Thiosocius teredinicola: one gene and its partner. The protein of the gene in region 2 binds, or shares a complex with, the protein of the main gene of each other region. Links are inferred from orthologs where the notes say so. Each region holds a gene or a part of one and is shown on either strand. Other genes may lie near its edges. The genes, in order: rpsJ and nusB.

Evidence for each region.
Region 1: the proteins of nusB (region 2) and rpsJ are in contact, whole or in part, in a solved structure (PDB 3D3B), measured with the Escherichia coli proteins. The link is inferred for Thiosocius teredinicola from one-to-one orthologs.

What each region holds. Positions count from the first base shown.
Region 1 is NZ_CP019936.1:4,335,406-4,338,383, forward strand. What follows is about bases 251-2,978. They hold rpsJ (30S ribosomal protein S10), read right to left. Parts: upstream 1,907-2,978; coding sequence 1,595-1,906; downstream 251-1,594. Other genes in these bases: rplW (50S ribosomal protein L23), read right to left, coding at 251-330; rplD (50S ribosomal protein L4), read right to left, coding at 327-929; rplC (50S ribosomal protein L3), read right to left, coding at 934-1,584; tuf (elongation factor Tu), read right to left, coding at 1,913-2,978. Outside these bases: more of rplW, read right to left, coding at 31-250. UniProt on the Escherichia coli protein: Involved in the binding of tRNA to the ribosomes. Part of the processive rRNA transcription and antitermination complex (rrnTAC). The complex forms an RNA-chaperone ring around the RNA exit tunnel of RNA polymerase (RNAP).
Region 2 is NZ_CP019936.1:1,187,584-1,190,895, reverse strand. The notes cover bases 277-3,198. They hold nusB (transcription antitermination factor NusB), read right to left. Parts: upstream 1,991-3,198; coding sequence 1,562-1,990; downstream 277-1,561. Other genes in these bases: ribBA (bifunctional 3,4-dihydroxy-2-butanone-4-phosphate synthase/GTP cyclohydrolase II), read right to left, coding at 2,505-3,198; ribH (6,7-dimethyl-8-ribityllumazine synthase), read right to left, coding at 2,004-2,471; thiL (thiamine-phosphate kinase), read right to left, coding at 593-1,552; B1781_RS05825 (phosphatidylglycerophosphatase A family protein), read right to left, coding at 277-618. Also shown: B1781_RS05830 (retropepsin-like aspartic protease family protein), read right to left, coding at 1-127; more of B1781_RS05825, read right to left, coding at 124-276; more of ribBA, read right to left, coding at 3,199-3,312. UniProt on the Escherichia coli protein: Part of the processive rRNA transcription and antitermination complex (rrnTAC). The complex forms an RNA-chaperone ring around the RNA exit tunnel of RNA polymerase (RNAP).

The DNA of each region.
Region 1 (2,978 bases), 3.1 Mb from region 2 along the record:
GTTCTATCCGTTTCCTAGCCGCGGGCCCAATCAGGCACCGGTGGCGAAATCGATATCGTGCCCTTCCTGCAAGCGGACGTAGGCCTTTTTCCAGCTATTGCGCTTGCCGAGCATCGCGCCGAAACGCTTTTGCTTGCCCTTCACATTCGCGGTGCGCACATCTTCGACCTTTACGTCGAACATCAACTCAACCGCCCGCGCAATCTCCGGTTTGGTGGCGTCGGTAGCCACGCGAAACACAAACTGATTCGACACATCTGCGGCCATGGCGCTCTTCTCAGACACCACCGGGCTCAGCAGGATCGACATCAAACGCTCTTTGCTGCTCATGCCAGTTTCTCCTCGAGTGCCTTCAATGCACCGGAAGTGACAACCACCTTGTTGAACCCGATCAGGCTTACCGGATCCACTTCGTTCAGCGCGCGCGCGTCGACGTGATACAGGTTACGGCTCGCGAGTTGCAGGTTTTCATCGAATGCTTCAGTGATGATCAATGCATCGTTGGCATCCATTTCCGCCAACTTGCTTGCCAGCTCTTTGGTCTTCGGCGCCGAAACGCTGAAGCTGTCGACAACAATCAGCCGATCCTGGCGAACCAGCTCCGACAGGATTGAGCGCAAAGCACCGCGATACATCTTCCGATTGACCTTCTGCTCGTAGCTGCGCGGCTTAGCCGCAAAGGTCACACCACCGGTGCGGAAGATCGGGCTACGTATCGTGCCCTGACGCGCGCGACCTGTGCCTTTCTGGCGAAACGGTTTAGCGCCGCCACCACTGACCGCCGAGCGGTTTTTCTGCGCCTTGGTGCCGGAACGGGCCGCCGCCATGTAGGCGACAACGACCTGGTGCACCAGCGATTCTTTGTAATCAGCGCCAAATACGGCGTCCGAGACCTGGATGCTAGATCCGCCTTGTACGTTCAGGTCCATGTTCTCAACCCTTGTTCTTCAGTTTGATCGCCGGCGTTACAACGACGTCGCCACCACGCGAACCCGGAACCGCACCTTTGACCAGCAGCAAGTTGCGATCGGCATCGACACGAACGATCTCAATGTTCTGGGTGGTCACACGCTCCGCACCCATATGGCCGGCCATTTTCTTGCCCTTGAACACGCGACCCGGGGTCTGACACTGACCGATCGAGCCCGGAGCACGATGCGAGAGTGAGTTACCGTGCGTTGCGTCCTGTGTGCGGAAGTTGTGACGCTTCACACCACCCTGGAAACCTTTACCTTTACTGGTACCGCGCACGTCGACCATCTGGCCCGCTTCGAACAGCGCCGCATTCAATTCAGCGCCAACTTCAGGCACGTCGCCCGCATGATCATCCAAGCGGAATTCCCACAGACCACGGCCTGCTTCGATTCCACCTTTTGCATAGTGACCAGCCATCGGCTTGTTCACGCGCGAGGCCTTGCGGCCGCCGACAGTGACCTGAATTGCGCTGTAACCGTCGGTTTCCGCCGAGCGGACCTGCGTTACGCGGTTCGGCTCAACTTCGATCACGGTCACCGGCACGGAGACACCTTCTTCGGTGAAGACGCGTGTCATGCCTGCTTTGCGGCCTACGATTCCAATCGCCATGTCTCTAACCTCAGTTCAGTTTGATCTGAACATCAACACCCGCTGCCAGATCGAGTTTCATCAGTGCATCGACGGTCTTGTCGGTCGGATCCACGATGTCCATCAAGCGCTTATGGGTACGAATCTCATACTGATCGCGCGCGTCTTTGTTGACGTGCGGAGAGATCAGCACTGTGAAGCGCTCCTTCTTGGTCGGCAGCGGGATCGGGCCCAACACCTGAGCACCGGTACGCTTCGCGGTATCAACGATCTCGCGCGCGGACTGGTCGATCAACCGATGATCGAAGGACTTCAGACGAATACGAATACGCTGACTGGTCATTATTTGTTACTCGATAATCTTGGCAACGACACCGGCGCCGACCGTACGGCCGCCTTCGCGGATTGCAAATCGCAGACCTTCGTCCATCGCGATCGGCGCAATCAGCTTCACCGTCATCTTTACGTTATCGCCCGGCATCACCATCTCGACGCCTTCCGGCAGTTCGCACGCACCCGTCACGTCCGTCGTACGGAAGTAGAACTGCGGACGATAGCCATTGAAGAACGGCGTATGACGACCACCTTCGTCCTTGCTCAGGACATACACTTCGGCTTCGAAGTGGGTGTGCGGGGTGATCGAGCCCGGCTTCGCCAGGACCTGACCACGCTCGACGTCATCACGCTTGGTGCCACGCAGCAGAACGCCGACGTTGTCACCAGCTTCTCCGCGGTCGAGCAGCTTGCGGAACATTTCAACACCCGTACACGTGGTCTTGGTGGTGTCCTTGATACCGACGATCTCAACTTCGTCACCGACATTGATCACGCCACGCTCGATACGACCGGTGACCACGGTGCCGCGACCGGAGATCGAGAACACGTCTTCGATCGGCATGATGAACGCGCCATCAACCGCACGCTCCGGCGTCGGGATGTAGGTGTCCAGCGCCTCGACCAGCTTGTCGATCGACGGGGTGCCGATGTCCGAGCTGTCGCCTTCGAGCGCCTTGAGCGCCGAACCGACGATGATCGGGGTGTCGTCTCCCGGGAATTCGTACGAATCCAGCAGCTCGCGGATCTCCATTTCGACCAGCTCGAGCAGCTCTTCGTCGTCGACCATGTCGGCCTTGTTCATGTACACAATGATGTACGGCACGCCAACCTGACGCGACAGCAGGATGTGCTCGCGGGTCTGCGGCATCGGGCCGTCTGCTGCCGAAACCACCAGAATCGCGCCGTCCATCTGCGCCGCACCGGTGATCATGTTCTTGACGTAGTCCGCGTGTCCCGGGCAGTCAACGTGCGCGTAGTGGCGCGACTCCGACTCGTATTCAACGTGCGCGGTCGCGATCGTGATACCACGCTCACGCTCTTCCGGCGCATTGTCGATCTGGTCGTAAGCCTTCGTCTCA
Region 2 (3,312 bases):
TGCCATCGATGTCCAGCATCGCCTTGTCGGGGAACAGGGCCAAAACCTGAACCGAAGGGCCGGCCAAGGCCGAACCCGCCAGCAACGCGACGGCGGCCAGTGCCAACAGGTGAAGCCGCACCGTCATAGCCACAACGCCAACAGTTGCAGGCAGGCAGCCGCGAAGACCCCCGCCACCAGATCGTCGAGCATGATACCCAGCCCACCGCCGACCTGACGGTCGAGCCAACCGATCGGCCAGGGCTTCCAGATATCGAACAGCCGAAAAAACACGAAACCCAGCACGATCCACAACCAGCCGGCCGGCGCGGCAAACATCGTCACCAGGTAACCGGCGATCTCGTCCCACACGATGCCGGGGTGATCGTGTACGCCCAGGTCGCGGGTGGTCTTGTCACACAACCAGATGCCGACGCCGATCACCACGGCCAACACCGCGCCGTAGGTAACCAGCGACAGATGCGACAGCGGCAGATAGAACGCCACGGCCAGAATCGTACCCATGGTGCCCGGCGCCTTGGGCGTGCAGCCCGCACCCAGGCCGAACGCCAGCATATGCACCGGGTTTCCCGGGGTCGGTTTCGGCAGCGTTTCAGGATCGGAAATGGTCGAACCCATCGGGGGTCTCCAAGCTTTCGTGGCCATCCGGGTAGACCAGCACAATGCCTTGTTCATCGACCAGCACGCCGATTTCTTGTATCGCGTGCCCGGCCTTGCGGCAGTCCGCCAGCAGATCGGCGACCTTGGCTTTGGCGACACTGAACAGCAGTTCGTAATCATCCCCCCCGGCCAGGGGATGGCGCCAGTCGCCATTATCGCAGGCTTGGCGAACAGCATCCGACAGCGGCAGTCGCGCCAGGTCAATGCGCGCACCCACCCCGCTCGCCGCGCAGATGTGTCGCAGATCGCCGATCAGGCCGTCGGAGATGTCGATTGCCGCACTCGCCCGGCCTGCCAATAACCGCCCCAGCGTCACGCGCGGCGCGGGCCTGTCGAGTTGCTGCTGCAGCGCGGGATCAGGGGCGCTACTGCCCGATTGAAGCTGCGCGAGGGCCAGCGAGGCGTCGCCCAGCGTACCGCTGACCAGCAGGCGATCGCCGGGGCGCGCACCCGCACGCCGCAGCGCACTGCCGGGCGCGACAAAACCGTGAACCTGCACGGTAATACTCAGCGGCCCGCGAGTGGTGTCGCCGCCGACCAGGTCGACGTCGTATTCAGCAGCGAGCCGACTGAATCCGCGCATGAAGGCGGCCAGCCAACCGGTGTCGGCATTCGGCAGGGTCAGCGCCAGGGTCACCCAGGCAGGTTCGGCACCCATCGCGGCCAGATCGCTGAGGTTGACCGCCAGCGCCTTGTGGCCGAGCGCCTCGGGGTCGGCACCGGCGACGAAATGCCGACCTTCGACCAGGGTATCCATGCTGACGGCGAGTTCCTTGCCGACCGGCACCTGCAGCAGCGCGCAGTCGTCGCCGATGCCGAGGGACACGTCATCACGTGCCGGCGTGGCGTCGGCGAAGAATTGTCGGATCAGGTCGAACTCGGATTCGGCCAAGCCCGGCTGTCAGCGCCGCGACGCTGCCTCCATCGGGCGCAGCGAGCGTGCGGCCTTGTCGAGCACACCGTTGACATAGCGATGGCCTTTTTCGGCGCCGAAGGTCTTGGCCAGTTCCACCGCCTCGTTGATCACCACGCGATAAGGAATCTCGGGATGTTCGAGCAGTTCATAGGCACCCAGGCGCAGAATCGCCCGCTCGACCGGATCGACTGCTTCGAGCGAGCGGTCGACACACGGCGCCAGCGCCGCGTCCAACTCGGCCAGACGGGTCGGCACCGAGCGCACCAGTTCGGCAAAATAATCGGTGTCGAACTTCTTGGCGTCCTGTTCGATCATGAAATGGTTGATGATGGCGGAGATGTCCTGGCCGGCCATCTGCCATTGGTACAGCGCCTGGATGGCCAGACTGCGTGCGCGGCTGCGCTGCCGGCTCACTTCCCGCTACCCCTTACAGTTCGCGCAGCAGGTTGACCATCTCGATGGCCGATGCCGCTGCCTCACCGCCTTTATTGCCGGCCTTGGTACCGGCGCGCTCGATGGCCTGCTCGATCGTGTCGACCGTGAGCACACCGAACGCGATCGGCACACCGTGCTTGAGCGTGACCTGCGCCATGCCCTTCACGCATTCGCCGGCAACGTATTCGAAGTGCGGCGTGCCGCCGCGGATGACGGCGCCGAGGGCGACGATGGCATCGAACTCGCCCTTCGCCGCGATCTTTTCCAGCACCAAAGGCATCTCGAAGGCACCGGGCAGACGCACCACGGTGATATCTTCCTCGGCCGTACCGTGGCGCTTGAGGGTGTCGATCGCGCCGGCTTCCAGGCTGTCGACCACAAAGCTGTTCCAGCGCGCGACTACCACGCAAAAACGCGCATTGGTGACGGTCAGGCCGCCCTCGATCGTCTTGATACTCATGCAGATTTCCTCTTCGACGCCTGTCGCGCCGAGCTACTCGGTACTAACAAACTCGACCACTTCCAACTCGAAGCCGGCCAAGGCATGCAGGTGTTTGGGCGCGCTCATCACGCGCATCTTGCGCACCCCCAGATCGACCAGGATCTGTGCGCCGACGCCGATGGTACGCAGATCATCGTCGTCGCCTTTTCTGCGATCAGGGATCTGATCGTCCACACCGTGCCATTTGTAATCCTGGATACGATGCACGATATCGCGCGCCGTATCGTAATTGCGCAGCACCACGATAACGCCTTCGCCCTCTTCCGACACCTGGTCCATGACCCGGCGCAGCGGCCAGCCGCAGTCGCGGGTGCTCTCGAACAGATCGCACAGGCTGTTCTGCACGTGCACGCGCACCAGCGTCGGTCGGTCCGGGCTGATCTCGCCTTTGACCAGGGCCAGGTGGATGTCGTTGCCGATCACGTCCTGGTAGGCCAGCAACTGGAAATCGCCACGCTTGGTCGGCAGATTGCACGAGGTCACCCGCTCGACGGTCTTCTCGTTCTTGATCCGGTACTGGATCAGGTCGGCGATGGTGCCGATCTTAAGATCGTGCTCGGCGGCGAACTTCTCCAGGTCGGGACGGCGCGCCATGCTGCCGTCTTCGTTGAGGATCTCGACGATCACCGAGCTCGGCGAAAGCCCCGCAAGGCGCGCCAGATCGCAGCCCGCCTCAGTATGGCCGGCACGCACCAGCACCCCGCCGGGCTGGGCCATCAGCGGAAAGATGTGGCCCGGCTGGACCAGGTCCTGCGGTTGGGCATCGGCCTTGACCGCGGCGAGCACCGTGGTGGCGCGG